One region of the Enterobacter chengduensis genome, then DNA from elsewhere that is predicted to be linked to it. Evidence: predicted binding sites of a transcription regulator. Region 1 holds the regulator's gene; the other holds the start of a gene.
What was found. Region 1 encodes PurR, which represses purine synthesis genes. Its sites were predicted from a motif close to CANGCAAACGTTTGCNTG; they were not measured.

Region 1 (10,525 bases):
GCACCACGGCAAAGGTGGCTGCGCCCCAGACAACCATCGCGATCGCGGCGCCGACTTCATTCCGCGCCAGCCAGGGAATTGCGATCATGATGACAATCAGCAGGGTTAAGAAACCCTTCAGCGTCCCGCTCACGGAACGGTCGGCAAATTTCCCACCGAGGTAGTTGCCGATCGAGAAGCCCACGCCAATCAGCACGAGCATCGCGGTAACAAAAAGAGGCGTTGCGCGGGTGATGTCATGCAATACCGGTGAAATATAGGTGTAGAGGGTAAACATCGCCCCTGCTCCCAGCACGGTGGTGAGCAGCGCGGAGAGCACCTGCGGGCGCATCAGCACCGACAGCTCTCTGCGCACGTCAGGACGTTCTCCCGCGCTGCCTTTCGGCAGGGAGAAGAACAGCGCCACCATCGCGACCACGCCCAGTCCGGCCGTCGCCAGGAAGGACATCCGCCAGCCAATGACCTCGCCCAGCCAGGTTGCCGCAGGCACCCCGCCGATGTTCGCGATGGTCAAGCCCATAAACATGGTTGCTACGGCACTCGCCTGCTTATGTTTAGGCACCACGCTGGCAGCAACGACCGACCCCAGCCCAAAGAACGCGCCGTGGTTAAGGCTGGTCAGAATGCGTGACAGCATCAGCGTGGTGTAGTCCGGCGAAATGGCCGAAAGCACGTTACCCAGGGTGAAGATGGCCATCAGGAATATCAGCGCATTGCGGCGCGCGCGGTGCGAAAGGAGAAGCGTCATCAGCGGCGCTCCTACCATCACGCCGATAGCGTAGGCGCTGATCAACATCCCGGCAGCAGGGATCGAAACGTCTACGCCCCGGGCGATAACGGGCAGTAGCCCCATCGGGGAGAATTCAGTGGTGCCAATCCCAAAAGCGCCAATCGCCAGGGCCAGCAGGGGAAAATTGATTTTCATGCGTCAACTCCGGATGCCGTGTCATGTGGTAACACAGAACAAAGAAGCAGAAAGCATGACATCAATCACAAAAAATGAGAAGTTAACAAAATGGCAAAAAATTTTTGCCTGAGAAGTAACAATCCGGGAAACTGGGAGGAGAAGGCTCTCCCCCCGCGTAAATCAGTGCAGCGCAGCCGTCAGACCCGCCGCGACAATCAGAGCCAGCACAACAACGGTGGTGAACAGCGAAAACTTCAGATCGGAACTCATCAATTTTTCTCCTTTTAATCCCCCCACGAAAAGTGAGCTTGCTCATTTTTGCACAGATTACGTCAAAAATCTTCCTGGATTTATACTGATAACCACTTTACCTCTTCCCCTTTTCATCAAGATAGGACAAAATTCCACGCTAAATTTATTAGCGTACCGGCCATTGACCCCCTCCTGACGTCCCGTGTCGTTTTCCCGGCGTGCCGCAATTCAACATTGCGAGATAAGGGTGAGAGAAGGCAAACGTTTACCTTCAAGTTTTTCAGGAGTTTAGGATATGGTCTGGAGTGACATTTAATGGCAACAATTAAAGACGTAGCAAAACGCGCAAACGTTTCCACTACAACCGTATCACATGTAATTAACAAAACCCGCTTTGTGGCGGAAGAGACGCGCAACGCCGTCTGGGCAGCGATCAAAGAGCTGCACTATTCGCCAAGTGCGGTTGCGCGCAGCCTCAAGGTTAATCACACCAAGTCCATTGGTTTGCTGGCGACCAGCAGTGAAGCGGCCTATTTTGCCGAGATCATTGAAGCGGTAGAAAAAAACTGCTTCCAGAAAGGCTATACCCTGATTCTGGGCAACGCGTGGAACAGCATTGAAAAACAGCGCGCCTACCTGTCGATGATGGCGCAAAAGCGCGTGGATGGCCTGCTGGTGATGTGTTCCGAGTACCCGGAATCCGTGCTGTCGATGCTCGAAGAGTATCGCCATATCCCGATGGTAGTGATGGACTGGGGTGAAGCGCGCGCGGACTTCACCGACTCCGTGATCGACAACGCCTTTGAAGGCGGCTATATGGCGGGCCGTTATCTGATCGAACGCGGCCACCGCGAGATTGGCGTGATCCCGGGTCCGCTGGAGCGCAACACCGGCGCGGGCCGTCTGGCCGGCTTTATGAAAGCGATGGAAGAAGCGCTGATTACCGTGCCGGAAAACTGGATCGTGCAGGGCGACTTTGAGCCGGAGTCAGGCTACCGCGCGATGCAGCAGATTGTCTCCCAGCAGCACCGTCCGACCGCCGTTTTCTGCGGGGGCGACATCATGGCCATGGGCGCGCTCTGTGCGGCCGACGAGCTGGGTCTGCGCGTGCCGCAGGATATTTCCGTGATCGGGTATGATAACGTGCGTAACGCGCGCTTCTTTACCCCGGCGCTGACCACCATTCACCAGCCGAAAGATTCGCTGGGTGAAACGGCCTTCAACATGCTGCTCGACAGGATCGTCAACAAACGTGAAGAGTCGCAGTCCATTGAGGTCCACCCGCGCCTGATTGAACGCCGTTCCGTTGCGGATGGTCCGTTCCGCGACTACCGTCGCTAATCCCTTTACGGGGCCAGCTATGCTGGCTCCCGTAACCATTCCCGGTTTAGCGTTTCGCTGTCGCCCAGATAATCCAGCAGCCAGGCCATCGCTGGCGAGACATCATTTTGCTGCCAGGTCAGGCAACATGCCGCATCCGGGAACGGATTCTCAAGCGTCAGCGCCACCCACTCTCCGGTATCGATGCGCGGACGCGCAAAATGAACGGGCACCATCGCGACGCACAGCCCGGCGCTGAGGCACGTCGCCGACGATTCCCAGTCAGGCGCCACCACCCGCCGCTGGTTGTCCAGCAGCCAGGTGATACGCTTGGGCAATGAACGGGAGGTATCCTCCAGCACCAGCGACGGCCAGTTGCGCAACGTATCGTCGCTCAGTGGCCCTTCCATCGCCGCCAGCGGGTGATCGCGTGCCACCACGCATTTCCAGCTCAGCATCCCCATATCGCGGAAGGCGTAACGTCCCCCGACCGGGATCGCCTGCGTGGCGCCAATCGCCATCTCCACCCTGCCGTCCGCCAGCGCGTCCCATACGCCGTTGAACACCTCCTGGGAGACCCGCAGCTCGACGTCAGAAAAATGGCGATAGAAATCGACGATCATTTGCCGGGTGCGCTCGGGCTTCACGATGTTATCCACCGCGATGGAGAGATGTCCCCGCCAGCCGTTGGCGATCTGCTGGCACTGCTCGCGGGTGATCTGCATTTTTTTGATAACAGAACGCCCTTCCTTCAAAAACCACGCGCCTGCGGGCGTCAATTCCACGTCGCGATGCCGCCGTTCAAACAGCGGAACCGCCAGCCACTCCTCCAGCTGACGCACCGTGTAGCTGATTGCCGAAGGGACGCGGTGCAGCTCCTGCGCCGCACCGCTAAAGCTGCCGTTGCGCGCGACAGCATCGACCACTTCAAGAGAATAATCTGACCACATTTTCTGCCTGCAAAAAATTTGAATGCACCCGCCAAATATTAGCGTTTCACAAGCCGCTTTGCACTCCCTACACTCTGCGCCAACGTACACCTGCCTCCTCAGGAGAATAGAAGAATGCAACCCAGGAAAGGATTTTTAGTCTGGCTCGGCGGCTTAAGCGTGCTGGGCTTTTTGGCCACCGACATGTACCTGCCGGCGTTTGCCGCGATGCAGGAAGATCTGCAAACCCCTGCTGCGGCCATCAGCGCCAGCCTGAGCTTATTCCTCGCCGGTTTTGCTTTCGCCCAGCTGCTGTGGGGACCGCTCTCGGATCGCTTTGGCCGTAAACCGGTCCTGCTGCTGGGTCTGGCCATTTTTGCCGTCGGCTGCCTGGGGATGCTGTGGGTGCGTGACGCTACCTGGCTGCTGGTGCTGCGCTTCATTCAGGCCGTGGGCGTCTGTGCCGCGGCGGTGACCTGGCAGGCGCTGGTCACCGACTACTATCCGGCTAACCGTACAAACCGTATTTTCGCGACGATTATGCCGCTGGTGGGACTTTCCCCTGCCCTCGCTCCCCTGCTGGGCAGCTGGATCCTCGCGCATTTCGACTGGCAGGCGATCTTTGCCACGCTGTTTGCCATCACCCTGGTGCTGATGCTGCCGGCGTTCGGCCTCAAGCCCGCGCATAAAAAAGAGGCGCACGCCGACGCGAAGCCGATCACCTTCACCTCCCTGCTGAGCGCGAAAGCGTATCGCGGGAATGTCCTGATCTATGCCGCCTGTTCGGCCAGCTTCTTCGCGTGGCTCACCGGCTCGCCGTTTATTCTGCACGATATGGGCTACAGCCCGGCGGCCATCGGTCTGAGCTATGTTCCGCAGACCATCGCGTTCCTGGTAGGCGGGTACGGCTGCCGCGCGGCGCTGCAAAAATGGGAAGGTCAGCAGATGCTGCCATGGCTGCTGGTGCTCTATGCGCTGAGCGTCATCGGCACCTGGGCCGTCGGGTTTGTTCCGGGCGCAGGTCTGGCTGAAATTTTGATCCCCTTCTGCGTGATGGCCGTGGCGAACGGGGCGATTTACCCCATCGTGGTGGCACAGGCGTTACGTCCGTTCCCGCAGGCGACAGGCCGCGCGGCCGCGCTGCAAAATACCCTGCAGCTGGGTCTGTGCTTCCTGGCAAGCCTGGTGGTCTCCGCGCTTATTGCAACGCCGCTGCTGACCACCACCAGCGTGATGCTGGTCACCGTTGCGCTGGCGGCGATGGGCTATCGCATGCAGTCGGCTGCGCATCGCGAGCAAAATGCGCGGTCGCAGGCGGAAACCTCGCATGCCTGATTGCGCCTGAAATCATGTTACATTTCAGTGATTAGGTTGCTAACAATTTTCTATTGAATCACCAAATTTTGAGGCCTATACTAAATTTGGTTCGATTAAATACGATAAATATTAAGTGTTAACGGGAGCCGGAGTGCTCCCGTTTTACCATGGAAGGCATTTCGGCAAGGGTTATCTCCCTTCCTCTGTTCTACGTCGGATACTAGCCTCGCGGTTTTTACCGTGAGATTTCTCACAAACCAAAAAAGCGTCTACGCTGTTTGAAGGTTCTGATCACATCAGAGTGATGGAGAAGCTATGAGTTCATCGTGTATAGAAGAAGTCAGCGTTCCGGACGACAACTGGTCCCGGATCGTCAGTGAACTGTTAGGTCGAGCAGGCATCACTATCAATGGTTCATCACCATCCGATCCTCAGGTTAAACATCCCGACTTTTTTAAACGTGTATTGCGAGAGGGATCGTTAGGCCTGGGCGAAAGCTACATGGACGGCTGGTGGGAGTGTGAGCGCCTGGATACCTTTTTCGCCAGCGTGCTGCGTGCCGGTCTGGAAAATCAACTCCCTCGCCATCTGAAAGACACCCTGCGCGTCGCCTCTGCCCGACTGTTTAATCTGCAAAATAAAAAACGCGCATGGATCGTCGGTAAAGAGCATTACGATTTGGGCAATGACCTGTTCAGCCGGATGCTGGACCCTTTCATGCAATACTCCTGTGCCTACTGGAAAGACGCGTCAACGCTTGAGGAGGCACAGCAGGCCAAGCTGCGTCTGATCGGCGAAAAACTGCAGCTACAGCCCGGCATGCGCGTGCTGGATATCGGCTGCGGCTGGGGTGGGCTGGCGTATTTTATGGCGAAGCACTATGACGTCAGCGTGGTCGGCGTAACGATTTCAGCGGAACAGCAAAAAATGGCTCGGGAACGCTGCCAGGGCCTCGACGTAGATATCCGCCTGCAGGATTACCGTGACCTGAACGAGCAGTTTGACCGGATCGTTTCCGTCGGCATGTTCGAGCACGTCGGGCCGAAAAACTACGATACCTATTTTGAGATCGTGGATCGTAACTTAAAACCGGACGGCATCTTCCTGCTGCACACCATCGGCTCTAAGCGGACCGACAATAACGTTGACCCGTGGATCAACAAATACATCTTTCCGAATGGCTGTTTACCGTCCGTTCGCCAGATTGCCAACGCCAGCGAGTCCCATTTCGTGATGGAAGACTGGCATAACTTTGGCGCGGATTACGACACCACGCTGATGGCATGGCATGCGCGTTTTCAGGAGGCCTGGCCAGAGATTGCGGACAACTATTCTGAACGATTTAAGCGAATGTTTAGCTATTATCTGAATGCCTGCGCGGGAGCGTTTCGCGCGCGGGATATTCAGCTCTGGCAGGTTGTTTTCAGCCGCGGAATTGAACACGGCCTGCGGGTCGCACGCTAAAAAAATAGCCCCGGTGAACCGGGGCTATTTTTTATTCTTCTTCTACGTTCTTTATTATTGCCGCTTCTTTTGCCGCCAGCACGCGCTCAACCGTATCCACCACCGCCTGGGTTTGCGGATCGATTTCGATATTCACGCGATGCCCCAGCTTTTTCGCACCCAGCGTGGTGCGCTGCAGCGTTTCAGGAATTAAATGCACGCAAAAGCGCGTTGGCGTCACTTCCCCCACCGTCAGGCTAATCCCGTCAATGCCAATAAATCCTTTATAGAGGATGTATTTCATTAATGACGGATCCTGCATTTTAAACCAGATTTGACGGTTATTTTCCGAGGTGACGATTTTCGCTACTTCAGCGGTGGTCATGATGTGCCCCGACATCAGATGGCCGCCAATCTCATCGCTGAACTTCGCTGCTCGTTCAACGTTGACGGTATCGCCCACCGCCAGCTCGCCCAGGTTGGTGATCCGCAGCGTCTCTTTCATTAAATCAAAGCTAATCTGGTTACCGTTAATTTCGGTGACGGTCAGGCAGCAGCCGTTATGGGCAATCGACGCGCCGGTTTCGATGCCCTCAAGCATATATTCCGGCAGCTCTACAACATGCGTACGAAAATTAGGTTTTTCATCAATGGACACCACTTTAGCAGTGCCCTGTACAATACCAGTAAACATGCATACAACTCCTGTTTTTTCCGGACGGTGGTGACACCGTTTAATCCCACCACAATAACAGTTGGAAAAACAGGTTGCCAGCGGAGCGCATTTTCTGGCGATTTTTTCACTAGATAAATAGCTAAAGCCCGCTACAATAGCTGGCACCCCCCTGCTTTTTCTTCTTGCTGCCCGTTTCGGCGGCTTTTTTAGTCTCTCAAATAACTAGAATATAAAGGTGTTCACGTGCAGAAGTACATGAATGAAGCGCGGCAGCTATTGGCACTGGCGATACCCGTGATCGTCGCACAGGTTGCCCAGACCGCAATGGGATTTGTGGATACGGTAATGGCCGGCGGCTACAGCGCCACCGACATGGCGGCCGTCGCCATTGGTACATCAATCTGGCTTCCGGCCATCCTGTTCGGTCACGGTCTGCTGCTCGCGCTGACGCCGGTTATCGCCCAGCTCAATGGTTCGGGGCGTCGCGAACGCATTGCCCATCAGGTCCGCCAGGGGTTCTGGCTGGCCGGATTTGTTTCCGTGCTGATTATGGTGGTGCTCTGGAACGCCGGTCATATCATTCGCGCGATGGATAACATCGATCCGGCCCTGGCTGACAAAGCCGTGGGCTATCTGCGTGCCCTGCTCTGGGGAGCACCGGGCTACCTCTTCTTCCAGGTGGCGCGTAACCAGTGCGAAGGCCTGGCGAAAACCAAGCCCGGGATGGTGATGGGCTTTATCGGTTTGCTGGTTAATATTCCGGTGAACTATGTCTTTATTTACGGTCATTTCGGAATGCCGGAGCTGGGCGGCGTCGGCTGCGGCGTGGCGACGGCCGCCGTTTACTGGGTGATGTTCTTCTCGATGATCGTCTTTGTAAAACGCGCCCGTTCCATGCGCGATATCCGCAACGAGAACAGGTTTAGCACGCCGGACTGGAACATCATGACGCGTCTGGTGCAGCTAGGGCTGCCGATTGCCCTCGCCCTGTTCTTTGAGGTGACCCTGTTTGCCGTCGTTGCCCTGCTGGTGTCACCGCTGGGCATTGTGAACGTCGCAGGCCACCAGATTGCGCTCAACTTCAGCTCTCTGATGTTCGTCCTGCCCATGTCGCTGGCGGCGGCGGTAACGATTCGCGTGGGCTTCCGCCTGGGTCAGGGCTCAACGCTGGATGCGCAAACGGCCGCCCGGACCGGGCTGGGCGTCGGCGTCTGCATGGCGGTCTGTACGGCGCTCTTTACCGTTGCGTTACGCGAGCAAATTGCCCTGCTCTACAACGACAATCCTGAAGTGGTCACGCTGGCTTCGCACCTGATGCTGCTGGCCGCGATTTACCAGATTTCTGACTCCATTCAGGTCATTGGCAGCGGCGTGCTTCGCGGCTATAAAGACACGCGCTCCATCTTCTTTATCACCTTTATCGCCTACTGGGTGTTGGGTCTGCCGTGTGGCTATATCCTGGCCCTGACCGATCTGGTGGTTGAGCGCATGGGGCCTGCCGGGTTCTGGATGGGCTTTATCATCGGCCTGACGTCGGCGGCAATTATGATGATGATGCGCATGCGCTTCCTGCAGCGCCAGCCATCAACGATCATTTTGCAACGCGCTGCACGTTAAATACGCAGTAGCCGCCGCCCGGCGGCTACTTTCTCTTCACTTTGCGCGGTAATACAGCAATCGCGTGAAATCAGAGAGAAAATTGCATTTTCCCTCTTGCCACCTCGATGCTGTGCCGCTAATATTCGTCCCCGTTGTCACCGACAACACGTTGCGTTCATAGCTCAGTTGGTTAGAGCACCACCTTGACATGGTGGGGGTCGTTGGTTCGAGTCCAATTGAACGCACCATTCTGCGTCCGTAGCTCAGTTGGTTAGAGCACCACCTTGACATGGTGGGGGTCGGTGGTTCGAGTCCACTCGGACGCACCATTTCAGTCCTGAAATGGTGCAAATCCTCTTCTGATATCCTGAATTTTCCTAATCCTACATTTTTATCACCGTTCTCCTGCTACGCTTTCCTCATGGAAAAAAACAGGAAGACCGTCGATGAAGAAAATCGCCATTATCGGTTCCGGCCCAACAGGGATTTATACCTTTTACGCGCTTCTGAACAACCCGCAGCCGCTTTCCATCTCCGTGTTTGAACAAGCTGATGAAGCGGGCGTAGGCATGCCCTATAACGACGACGATAACTCGCGTCTGATGCTGGCAAATATCGCGAGCATTGAAATCCCGCCCATTTTTATGACCTATCTCGACTGGCTCAAGGGCCAGAGCGACGCCCATCTGGCGCGCTTTAAGGTTGATAAAGCCAGCCTGCACGACCGGCAGTTTCTGCCCCGGCTCCTGCTGGGCGAGTATTTCCGCGACAGCTTCCGGTCTATCGTAAAAGAGGCGAAAAAGCGGGGATTTCAGGTTGATGTTCATGAATCCGCCCGGGTCACCGATATCGCACCCGCGAAAGAAGGCGTCACGCTTTCCGTCAACGACGGCGCCTTTCCTGAACGCTTCGACCTGGCGGTGGTGGCTACCGGTCACGTCTGGCCAGAGGAGGAGGAGGCCACGCGCACGTTCTTCCCAAGCCCCTGGTCCGGCCTGATGGATGCCAGCATTCCTGCCTGCCGGGTCGGTATTATGGGCACATCGCTGAGCGGTCTCGACGCGGCCATGGCGGTCGTGATGCAGCACGGTGCCTTCCGCGACGATAGGTTCGTGCTGGATAAAGGCAGCGAGGCGCTGAAGATTGTCCTGATGTCCCGGACGGGCATTCTGCCGGAAGCCGATTTTTACTGCCCTATCCCTTATGAGCCGCTGTCGGTGTTGACCGAACGCGTGGCTGAAGGCGAGATTTCCAAAGGATCGGATGGCCTGCTCGACCGCATCTTCACCCTGATGGTCAAAGAGCTGCAGCTCGCCGACCCGACGTGGTGCGAGAAAATTTCGCTGCATACGCTAAATGCGGACAGCATTCGCGAGGCCTGGTTTGAGGATCGTAAACGGCACGGCCCCTTTAGCTGGGCAGAAGATAACCTGAAAGAGGTGGAAAAAAATAAGCGCGAGCGCCGCACCGTGGCCTGGCGCTATACCGTGCTTCGGCTGCATGAGGTGGTTCAGGCGATCGTCCCCCATCTCAACGAGCGAGACGCTAAACGCTTCAAACAAGGGCTGGCGCGGGTATTTATCGATAACTACGCGGCGATCCCTCCGCAGTCGATCCGCAGGCTGCTCGCGCTTCGTGAAGCCGGCATCATTAGCGTAGCGGCGCTCGGTGAGGATTACACGCTGGATATTGGCAGCGATCGAACGGTTATCACCACAAAAGAGACCGTTTACCGTTTCGACGTTTTTATTGACGCGCGCGGGCAAAAGCCGCTCAAAACGAAAGATCTGCCCTTTCCAACGCTGCGAAAACAGCTGGAAGCCACGGGCGAAGAGATACCCGACATCGGCGAAGATTACACCCTGAACGCGCCTGACGCCGTACGCGGCCGCATTGCCTTCGGCGCAATACCGTGGCTGATGCACGATCGTCCCTTCGTACAGGGGCTGGCGGAGTGTGCGGAAATTGCGAAAGCCATGGCGAAGGCGGCGGAAAGACCCGCGTCGGGATCGCGGCGGAGATTACCGTATATTGAGGACTGACAGGGCTTCCATGCCCTGCTGTTGCGGATTACTCGAAGAA
Region 2 (10,525 bases), 2.1 Mb from region 1:
GATGGCGCAACGGCGGTGAGCGAGGTGCCTGCGGCGGACGGTTCAGTGGCGTTTACGCTGAAGGCGTCGCGTCAGGGCGACGTTGTGACCCTGACCGGCGCGGGCGAGGCGCGAAACTGGTCGGTGTGCTTGCGCAACGTGCAGAAGGTGAGCGGCGTGAAAGGCGGTTCACACGCGGGCAGCGAGTGGGGCGTGGTGGTGAAAGCGGAGGGGAATGAGGTGGTGGTTCACTTCTGAGCTTGAAAAATGCCCGGTGGCGCTTCGCTTACCGGGCCTACGGTAATTAGTCGGTCTGTCTTCTACGGGGAGAGGGAACCAAAACCTCGTAGGCCGGGTAAGGCGAAGCCGCCACCCGGCTTTTTACTGTGCCGGCGCCATCGCCGACACCACCCCGCCCGTCATGGTCTGCTCTACCTGCTGTTTATCCATATTCACCGCGCTCAGCTTGCCGTTTACCGTCGGCTTCAGCGGTGCATTCGCCTGCATGCTGCCGCTGGCGGTGAGCTGAATATTGCCATCGCCCGTCACCGGTAGCGATGGCCAGCCCCACTGCTGCAGCACGTTGAGCGGCACGCCGCGCCCGTTCAGGCTTACGGTGGTTTGCCGCTGCGGCAGCTGCGAAACCGTCGCCGTCGCTTCCAGAATGCCTTTTTCGGTAAACGCGCTCAGGTCAGTAATATTCACCGTGGCAGCGTTGGCATTCAGCGCCAGCGACGGACGGCGCACGTCCACGCGGTTGAAGGTTGCCGCCGCGCCGTTCAGGGTTGCGCTGCCGCCCCACACGCCCCACTGGCGATCTTTCGCCAGCTGCAGGTTAGCGCCGTAGCCGTCCAGGGAGGTGATCTGCCACGGGAAGGCGGGATCGATGTCGATGACCAAGTTGCGGCTCAGGCCAAATTTTTGCAGCGTAACGCTGTTCAGCCATTCCGGCAGCGGCTCCATCCACAGCGTTTTCCAGTTCTGCGGCAGGGTGTACTCCAGACCGGCGATGGCGACATCGTCCAGCACCAGCGCTTTACCGTCGCGCAGCCAGTTACCGGAGGTGCGCACCATGCCGCCCTCCCAGCGGGAGGTGAACTGGCGCAGCGCCATACCCTGCGGGGAAAACTCCGCGTTCAGGATCGGGTCAAACAGATGCAGCGAGCCGTAGATAAACTCGCTGGCGTTCATGGACAGGCGACCCTCCTGGCTCTGCCAGTCGCCTTTGCTCAGCGTCAGGTTGCGCAGGCTTAAATCAAGATCGGTCACCGCCCAGTCCGGCCCCTGCAGCCGGGCGTCGGTCACGTCCAGACGGCCTATTTGCAGTGAAGGAAGGGTGGCCAGCGGCGCAAAGAAGTCTCTCAGGGTTTTATCGCTCTGCAGGCGAATCTCGTTCAGGCGCATCGTGTCGATAATCCAGCTTCCGTCGGCGTTGCGCAGGGCGGAGCCGGTGAGTGAGCCGCGAGCCATATCGGCACCGATGGTGTTAAGCACCACTTCCTTGCCGTTCAGCTGGCCCTCGATCAGCACGTTGGTGGCCGGTACGCCGTTGAGGGTCAGCGAGCCTGCGCTCATCTGAATCTGCGCGCTTTTCCCCAGTACGTTGCCTGCTTCCGGCTGCCATGGGCTGACGCCGCCCGTCACCTTCTGCGCGCTCAGGTCCCATTCGGTATTCGGGCTGTTAAAGGCCATGTTGTTCAGCTGCAGGCGATCCGCCAGGAAAGGCAGCGGCGCGGTCTGTGGGGAGAGATTCAGCGTGCCGTCGAACAGGGTAATGGTGTCCATGTGCAGCGGGTCGGTTATCTGACGGCTGCTCAGGCCAATATCGACTTTTTTGGCTACCAGCGTGGCGGGTTTACCGTCCCGACCAAAGGTGACGTTTTCCAGAATGATGTGGGAAGGCGACGAAAAGCGGTGATTCATCTTGTCGAAACTGAGTTCGTAGTCGGTATTCACCGTTACCCAGCTGCTGACCTGAGACGCGCCCCAGCGGGTCTGGAGCAGAATGTAGAACGCCAGCAACACAATGAGCAGGGCTACCAGAAGATAGACGAGCAGCTTTCCAATAAATTTCATGGTCTTCCATCCCGCAAAACGCACATAAGGGAGTTATGCACGATTTATGCGCAATCCTCAAGGCGGGAATGGTGTAATTAGATGTCACGGCAGGCATTGACTGCCTGCCGTGAAGGGGATCAGTTCTTTTCAGGCGGGAAAACGAGGTTCAGCACGATAGCGGTAATACCGCCTGCGGCAATGCCGGAAGAGAGCAGGTTTTTCACCCAGTCCGGCGCAAACTGCAGGATCAGCGGCTGCTGGGAAACGCCCAGCCCCACGGCCAGCGACAGCGCGATAATCATGATCGCGCGGCGGTTCAGCGGCTCGCGGGAAACGATACGCACGCCGGAGGCCGCGATAGTCCCGAACATGACCAGGGTTGCGCCGCCTAACACCGGCTCAGGGATGTGCTGAACAAAGCCGCTCACCGCCGGGAAGAGGCCGAGGACGATCAGCATCAGCGCCACCACAAAACCGACGTAGCGGCTGGCGACGCCGGTCAGCTGGATCACGCCGTTGTTCTGGCCGAAGCAGGAGTTCGGGAAGGTATTGAATACCGCAGAAACAAACGAGTTCAGGCCGTTCGCCAGCACGCCGCCTTTCAGGCGCTTCATGTACAGCGGGCCGGAAACGGGCTGCTCGGAGACGTCCGAGGTGGCGGTGATATCGCCGATGGTTTCGAGAGAGGTGATCATAAAGACCAGCATCAGCGGCAGGAGCAGGCCCCAGTCAATGCCCAGACCGTAGTACAGCGGCGTGGGGACGGTAATAAGCGCGCTGTTGGTCGGCGCGGTGTTCTCCGGCAGCATGCCCAGCGCCCACGCCAGCAGGTAGCCCGCCGCCATGGCGATCACCAGCGAGGCCACGCGCAGGTAAGGGTTACGCTGGCGGTTAAGCAGAATAATGATCGCCAGCACCACGCCCGCCAGCAGCAGGTTTTTCGGCGCGCCGAAGGTGTGGTCGCTCATGGCGGCATAGCCGCCGCCGATGGAGGTGAGGCCCACCTGGATCAGCGACAGGCCGATAATCATCACCACCACGCCGGAAACCAGCGGGGTGATGACGCGGCGCGCCAGATGCAGGACGCGGGAGATGACCATCTCCGTGCAGCTGGCCAGCATCAGCGTGCCGAACAGCGCCGCCATCATGGTTGGGACATCCGCACCGCCGGTTTTCAGCGCCGTACCGCCCATGATCAGCGGTGCCACGAAGTTAAAGCTGGTCCCCTGAATCGACAATAATCCCGACCCCACCGGACCCCACGCTTTAATTTGAATAATCGAGGCCACGCCGGAGGCGAAGAGGGACATGCTGATGATGTGCTGCGTGTCCTGCGCCGGTAAGCCGAGCGCCTGGCAGATCAGCAGCGCCGGGGTGATCACCGCGACAAACATCGCCAGAAGGTGCTGGCAGGCGGCGAAAAGCGTCTGCGGCAGCGGCGGGCGATCCTCAAGGCGGTAGATCAGTTCGCTATTTTGCTTCTGCGCAATCGGTTGCGCATCTGGCGACTCTATGGTGTTAACGGACATCGGCGGCAATCCCACGGTGGAAAAGCGGGCATTTTATCTGACCACCTGGTAAAAGCAAACGATTGCCAGCAAAAAAAGGGAAGAAAATCTGCCGCTGTGAGCAGGTTTTCTACAACGCCTCGGAAAAAAAAATTACACTTTTTCGCGCCGGGGCTCATGAAGAGCACAAACCGGCCCAGGATAACGCCGCGTGTGTATGGAACACGCGCAAAACAGGAGCCTTCTATGATTCATCTCGATACGTTGTCGACCCTTGTTGCCGCAACGCTGGTCTTACTGCTTGGCCGTAAGCTGGTACACAGCGTTTCCCTTCTTAAGAAATACACTATTCCTGAACCTGTCGCCGGCGGCCTGCTGGTGGCGCTGGCCCTGCTTATACTGAAAAAAAGCATGGGCTGGGAAATCGATTTTGATATGTCCCTGAAAGATCCGCTCATGCTGGCCTTCTTTGCCACCATCGGCCTGAACGCCAACCTGGCGAGCCTGCGTGCGGGCGGTAAGGTACTCGGGGTATTCCTGATTGTGGTGGTGGGGCTGCTGCTGATGCAAAACGCGATTGGCATCGGCATGGCAACGCTGCTGGGGCTGGATCCGCTGATGGGTCTGCTGGCGGGGTCAATTACCCTTTCGGGTGGTCACGGTACCGGCGCGGCGTGGAGCAAGCTGTTTATTGAGCGTTACGGCTTTGAAAACGCAACGGAAGTGGCGATGGCGTGCGCCACCTTTGGCCTGGTGCTGGGCGGCCTGATTGGCGGCCCGGTGGCCCGTTATCTGGTCAAACACTCCACCACGCCGGACGGCAGGCCGGACGATGAGCTGGTGCCGACCGCGTTTGAAAAGCCGGACGTCGGGCGCAGCATTACCTCCCTGGTATTGATTGAAACCATTGCGATGATCGCCATTTGCCTGACCGTGGGTAAAGTGGTTGCGCAATGGCTGGCAGGGTCCGCGTTTGAGCTACCGACCTTTGTCTGCGTGCTGTTTATCGGGGTCATTCTAAGCAACGGTCTGGCGCTGATGGGCTTCTACCGCGTGTTTGAGCGAGCGGTGTCGGTGCTCGGCAACGTCTGTCTGTCGCTGTTCCTGGCGATGGCGCTGATGAGCCTCAAACTATGGGAGCTGGCCTCGCTGGCGCTGCCGATGGTGGCGATTCTGGCGGTGCAGACCCTGTTTATGGCGCTGTACGCCATGTTCGTAACCTGGCGCATGATGGGCAAAAACTATGATGCGGCGGTGCTGGCGGCGGGTCACTGCGGGTTTGGCCTGGGGGCAACGCCAACGGCTATTGCCAACATGCAGGCGATCACCGAACGGTTCGGGCCGTCGCACATGGCGTTCCTGGTGGTGCCGATGGTCGGAGCGTTCTTTATTGATATCGTCAACGCGCTGGTGATCAAGCTTTACCTGATGCTGCCGATGTTCGCCTGAATCAGGCGTTGGAGTAGCGCTCGGTTTCCGGCATCCAGCGCTCAATTAACGCTGCCGCCTGTTCGGGGTAGCGTTCATGAATATGGCGGGCAAGGCGCTGAACTTCCGGGATCATGGCCTGATCGCGCAGCAAATCCGCCACTTTGAATTCGGCATTCCCCGTCTGACGCGTGCCCAGCAGTTCCCCCGGGCCGCGGATCTCCAGGTCTTTTTGCGCAATCACAAAACCGTCGTTGCTGTCGCGCAGCACCTGCAAACGCATCTGGGCGGTTTTTGAGAGCGGCGCTTTGTAGAGCAGCACGCAGTGGGACGCTACCGCACCGCGGCCAACGCGCCCGCGCAGCTGGTGGAGCTGGGCAAGGCCGAGACGCTCCGGGTTCTCGATGATCATCAGGCTGGAGTTGGGGACGTCCACGCCCACTTCAATCACCGTCGTCGCGACCAGCAAATGCAGTTCCCCCTGCTTAAACGACTGCATCACCGCCTGTTTTTCAGCAGGCTTCATGCGGCCGTGCACCAGGCCCACGTTCAGCTCCGGCAGCGCCAGCTTAAGCTCTTCCCACGTGGCTTCGGCAGCCTGCGCTTCCAGCAGTTCAGATTCCTCGATCAGCGTACAAACCCAGTAGGCCTGGCGCCCTTCGTGGGTGCAGGCGTTGCGCACGCGGTCGATGATATCGCTGCGGCGCGTGTCAGGAATGGCGACCGTGGTGACCGGCGTACGGCCCGGGGGCAGTTCGTCGATGGTGGAAGTATCCAGATCGGCGTAGGCGGTCATCGCCAGGGTGCGCGGAATCGGCGTGGCGGTCATGATTAGCTGATGCGGATGGAAGCCCTGCTGCAGGCCTTTTTCCCACAGCGCCAGGCGCTGGTGCACGCCGAAGCGGTGCTGTTCGTCGATAATCACCAGCGCAAGGCCGTTAAACTGCACCTGCTCCTGGAAGATAGCGTGCGTGCCGACAATCATCTGCACCTGGCCGCTGGCGATGGCCTCCTGCTGCGCAAGACGCGCTTTGCCTTTTTGCTTCCCGGCAAGCCAGCCCACTTCAATCCCGAGCGGCGCGAACCAGGCGCGGAAATTGTTGGCGTGCTGTTCAGCCAGCAGCTCGGTCGGCGCCATGAGCGCGACCTGTTTACCGTGGGCAATTGCGCGCAGGGCGGCCAGCGCGGCAACCAGCGTTTTACCGGACCCCACGTCGCCCTGCACCAGGCGCATCATCGGCACGTCGAGCGCCATATCGCGTTCGATCTCGGCCGTCACGCGCGCCTGCGCGCCGGTTGGCTTAAACGGCAGCGAGGCCAGCAGCTTATCCTTGAGCGCATCATTCTGGCTTAACGGCTGCGCGTGGAAACGCTGCGCGCCCGCGCGTAGCGCCAGCATGCTCAGGTTATGGGCCAGTAATTCCTCAAGGATAAGACGCCGTTGGGCGGGGTGTTTGCCACTTTCTAAGTCGCTGAGCTGCAGCGTTGGCGGCGGGCGGTGCAGGGTGCGCAGCGCCTCGGGCAGGCTCATCATGCCCTGCGCCAGCTCGGATGGCAGAAGTTCGGTAATGGCGCAGGTATCAAGCAGCTCCAGCGCCTGATCGGTGAGCTTGCGCAGCGTTGCCTGCTTGATGCCTTCCGTCGTCGGGTAAACCGGGGTGAGCGTCTCCTGCAGCTCCGGCGTGCTGAGATCGCCCTGCACGCGGTATTCCGGGTGGATCATCTCTGCGCCGTATTTCCCGCGTTTGGCTTCGCCATAGGCCAGTACCCTGCGGCCCGTCGCCAGGCTATTTTTCATCGCCGCGCTGAAGTTGAAAAAACGCATGGTGAGAATGCCGGTGCCGTCACTGATCTGGCAGGTCATCATCCGGCGTCCGCCGAAGGTGATGCTGCAGTTCAGGACTTCACCTTCAACGGTGGCGTAAATAGCGGGAAGGAGATCGCCAATCTTATAGAGCTGGGTGCGGTCTTCGTAGCGCAGGGGGAGGTGAAGCAGAAGATCCTGCACCGTGTGCAGGCCAATTTTTGCCAGCTTGTTGCTTTGCGCCGCGCCCACGCCCGTCAGGCTGTTCAGTGGGATCGCATCCAGCAGGCGGCCTTTCATCGCTTACCCGGCGTACTGCATGGTGGCCCACCACTCGGCATCGGCTTCAATTTCGCCCTGCGCGTTGACGTGGGGGTAAGGCAATTTTTTCTGCTTCGCAACGCGAGCCAGCACCGGATAGCCGCCTTCGAACAGCAGGCGCTGCTGTTCCTCTTCCGGCAGCATGCTGTTGCTGCGCTCGTACATGCCGGCGTTCTGACGCTGGCGCTGCGCTTCATACAGAATGAGCGCGGAAGCCACGGAGACGTTGAGAGACTGGACCATGCCGATCATTGGAATGATGATGTCCCGATCCGCCAGATCCAGCGCTTCCTGAGTGATCCCGGTTTTCTCCTGGCCCATCAAAATGCAGGTCGGGCGGGTGTAGTCGATCTCGCGGAAATCTACGGCTTTAGCGGAAAGGTTGGTCGCGAGGATCTGCATCCCGCGTCCTTTCAGCTGCGATACGGCTTCGCCAATGGTGTGATGATGTTTGACAGACACCCAGCTGTTGCTGCCTGCCGCCGCTGAGACCGTATTGCGCATACGGCCATCCGGCCAGACGGCGTGCACTTCATGCACGCCGACGGCATCTGCGGTACGGACGATAGCAGAGACGTTATGCGGTTTATGAACCTGTTCCATGCAGACCGTCAGGTCAGGCTGACGCCTGGCGAGCATTTCGCATATCCGCGCGTAGCGTTGTAAATTCATACCGCTAGTTTCGGTTACGGGTGACTTTAATCACATCCGGCATGACGCGGATCTTGCGCATAATGTTCGCCAGATGCACGCGGTCGCGGGCGGTCAGACGAATAAAGGCGCTGTACACGCGGCCATCTTTTTCTTCCGTATTCAGGCTCTGAATGTTGGACGAGGCCGTGTTGATCGCTGCCGTCAGGTTCGCCAGAGCACCCTGGTGGTTGAACATATCCACCTTAATTTCGGTGATAAATTCCTGCGCCGTCTCTTTATCCCACTCGACCGCCATAAACTTCTCGGCTTCTTTCTGATAGCCGCGAATGTTACGACAGGATTCGTGGTGGATAACCAGCCCTTTGCCAGGGCTGACGTGCGCAATAATCGGGTCGCCTGGGATTGGACGGCAACATTTTGCGAAGGTGATCAGCACCCCGTCCGCGCCTTTGATCGGCAGATGCGCATGGCCAGATGCGCCTGGAGCAGAAGGTATCGCTTCGCCCTGCTGCAGGTTTTTCGCTACCACGACGCTCATGGCGTTACCCAGGCCAATTTCCGCCAGCAGATCGTCCAGCGACGTGAGTTTCATGCGGTCGAGTTCGCGCTGAATATGCTCAGGTGGAATCTCGGCCAGCTTGCGGCTGCCGCCCAACGCGTGGTTGAGCAGACGACGCCCCAGGCTGACGGAATCATCACGCTTGAGGTTTTTCAGCAGCTGGCGAATTTTGGCGCGCGCTTTGGAGCTCACGACAAAGTTCAGCCAGGCCGCGTTCGGACGTGCGCCCGGCGCGGTGATAATCTCTACCGTCTGGCCGCTGGAGAGCGGCTGAGACAGCGGATAAGGCTGTCTGTCGACGCGTGCGCCGACGCAGGCATGCCCGATATCGGTATGCACGGCGTAAGCGAAGTCGACCGGCGTTGCGCCCGCAGGCAGTTCGACAATGCGGCCTTCCGGGGTGAAAACGTAAATCTCATCCGGGAAGAGATCGGATTTCACGCTCTCGATAAATTCAAACGAGCTACCCGCACTCTGCTGAAGTTCCAGCAGGCTTTGCATCCAGCGCTGGGCGCGGATTTGTGCGGTTGTGCTGCTTTCGCCACCGTGCTCTTTATAGGCCCAGTGCGCGGCGACCCCCATTTCTGCCATCTGGTCCATGTCTTCGGTGCGAATTTGCACCTCAACAGGGACGCCGTGCGGACCGATCATCGAGGTATGCAAAGATTGATAGCCGTTCGCTTTTGGAATGGCGATGTAATCTTTCATGCGCCCCGGACGCGGTTTGTAGAGGCTGTGCATTTGCCCCAGCACGCGATAGCAGGTGTCCGAGTCGTGGACGATTACGCGGAAGGCGTAGATGTCCATGATCGAGTGAAAACGCTGCTCTTTGAGCACCATTTTGCAGTAGATGGAGTACAAATGTTTCTCGCGACCGCTGACGCGGCACGGAATCCCCGCTTCCTGTAAGCGCCCTTCAATTTCCGAGAGGATCTTTTGAATCATCTCTTTACGGTTACCGCGTGCGGCTTTCACCACCTCTTTAATCACGCGATAGCGGTTCGGGTACAACGCTTCAAAACCCAGCTCTTCCAGCTCGGTTTTAATGTGGTGAATACCTAAACGGTGCGCCAGCGGACTGTAAATTTCGAGGGTTTCACGGGCAATGCGGCGACGTTTATCCGGGCGAAGCGAGCCCAGCGTGCGCATGTTGTGGGTACGGTCAGCGAGTTTGATGAGAATGACGCGGATATCCTGCACCATCGCCATAATCATCTTGCGGAAGTTTTCGGCTTGCGCCTCTTTCTTGTCGCGGAAATTCAGCTTATCAAGCTTAGAGACCCCTTCCACCAGTTCGGCAACGCTTTTGCCAAACAGCTGTTCCATGTCCTGGTAAGTGGCAGGGGTGTCTTCGATCACGTCGTGCAGCAGGGCGGCCATCAGCGTTTCGTAGTCGAGTTTCATCTCGGCCAGAATACAGGCCACCGCTACCGGGTGCGTGATATAGGGTTCACCGCTTGAACGTGTCTGGCCCTCGTGAGCGTCACGTGCAACGAGATACGCCTGCTGAAGACGCTTAATCTGGTCTTCAGGCAGGTAGGTTTGAATCAGTTGATTCAGGCTTTCAAACAGATACAAGGGCGACCCGCAGGTTTAATTAACGACGACCTTCAGCAATAGCGGTAACGGCCTGCAGTTCTGCGGCTTCCTGCTCTTGCTGCTCCTGGCGCTCACGTACGTCGAGGATCTGGTTGTTGATCAGACCTTCTTCGATTTCGCGAAGTGCAATAACGGTGGTTTTATCGTTTTCTTCCGGTACCAGCGGATCTTTACCGCCTACCTGCATCTGACGAGCGCGACGCGCGGCGACCAGCACCAGGTCAAAACGGTTACCAATTTTCTCTACAGCGTCCTGAACAGTTACGCGTGCCATACTTAAAATGCTCCACAGGTGAAGAAATGACTGGGCATGATACTGAAAGTGGGTTCAGTCTGCCAACAGTTTGGTGATTAATGCGTCATGTCGCTGCTTCTGGCGGCTCATACGCAGGCGTTCTGCTCGAAGGATGGTTTTGAGATCGCTCAGCGCGGCATCAAAATCATCATTCACAATAAGGTAATCATATTCCGCGTAATGGCTCATTTCTGCAACTGCCTGTTCCATACGCTTTGCGATCACGTCTTCGCTGTCCTGGCCGCGGCCACGCAGGCGGCGATCCAGCTCATCTTTCGATGGCGGTAAAATAAAGATACTGCGCGAGTCAGGCATTTTCT

Region 2: gltS (sodium/glutamate symporter) is a predicted target of PurR. The motif match lies at 3,618-3,635, and genes of this name have one in related genera.

The regions. Positions count from the first base shown of each region.
Region 1 covers NZ_CP043318.1:2,209,169-2,219,693, reverse strand. The annotation lists gene FY206_RS10940 (MFS transporter) at 1-925, opposite strand, end outside; gene cydH (cytochrome bd-I oxidase subunit CydH) at 1,088-1,177, opposite strand; gene purR (HTH-type transcriptional repressor PurR) at 1,475-2,500, shown strand; gene punR (DNA-binding transcriptional activator PunR) at 2,518-3,429, opposite strand; gene punC (purine nucleoside transporter PunC) at 3,544-4,743, shown strand; gene cfa (cyclopropane fatty acyl phospholipid synthase) at 5,041-6,189, shown strand; gene FY206_RS10910 (riboflavin synthase) at 6,221-6,862, opposite strand; gene mdtK (MdtK family multidrug efflux MATE transporter) at 7,088-8,461, shown strand; tRNA gene FY206_RS10900 (tRNA-Val) at 8,615-8,691, shown strand; tRNA gene FY206_RS10895 (tRNA-Val) at 8,696-8,772, shown strand; gene FY206_RS10890 (FAD-NAD(P)-binding protein) at 8,890-10,485, shown strand; gene FY206_RS10885 (carbonic anhydrase) at 10,514-10,525, opposite strand, start outside.
Region 2 covers NZ_CP043318.1:92,672-103,196, forward strand. The annotation lists gene yicI (alpha-xylosidase) at 1-237, shown strand, start outside; gene FY206_RS00450 (AsmA family protein) at 361-2,055, opposite strand; gene xanP (xanthine/proton symporter XanP) at 2,175-3,566, opposite strand; gene gltS (sodium/glutamate symporter) at 3,792-4,994, shown strand; gene recG (ATP-dependent DNA helicase RecG) at 4,996-7,077, opposite strand; gene trmH (tRNA (guanosine(18)-2'-O)-methyltransferase TrmH) at 7,081-7,770, opposite strand; gene spoT (bifunctional GTP diphosphokinase/guanosine-3',5'-bis pyrophosphate 3'-pyrophosphohydrolase) at 7,775-9,889, opposite strand; gene rpoZ (DNA-directed RNA polymerase subunit omega) at 9,909-10,184, opposite strand; gene gmk (guanylate kinase) at 10,239-10,525, opposite strand, start outside.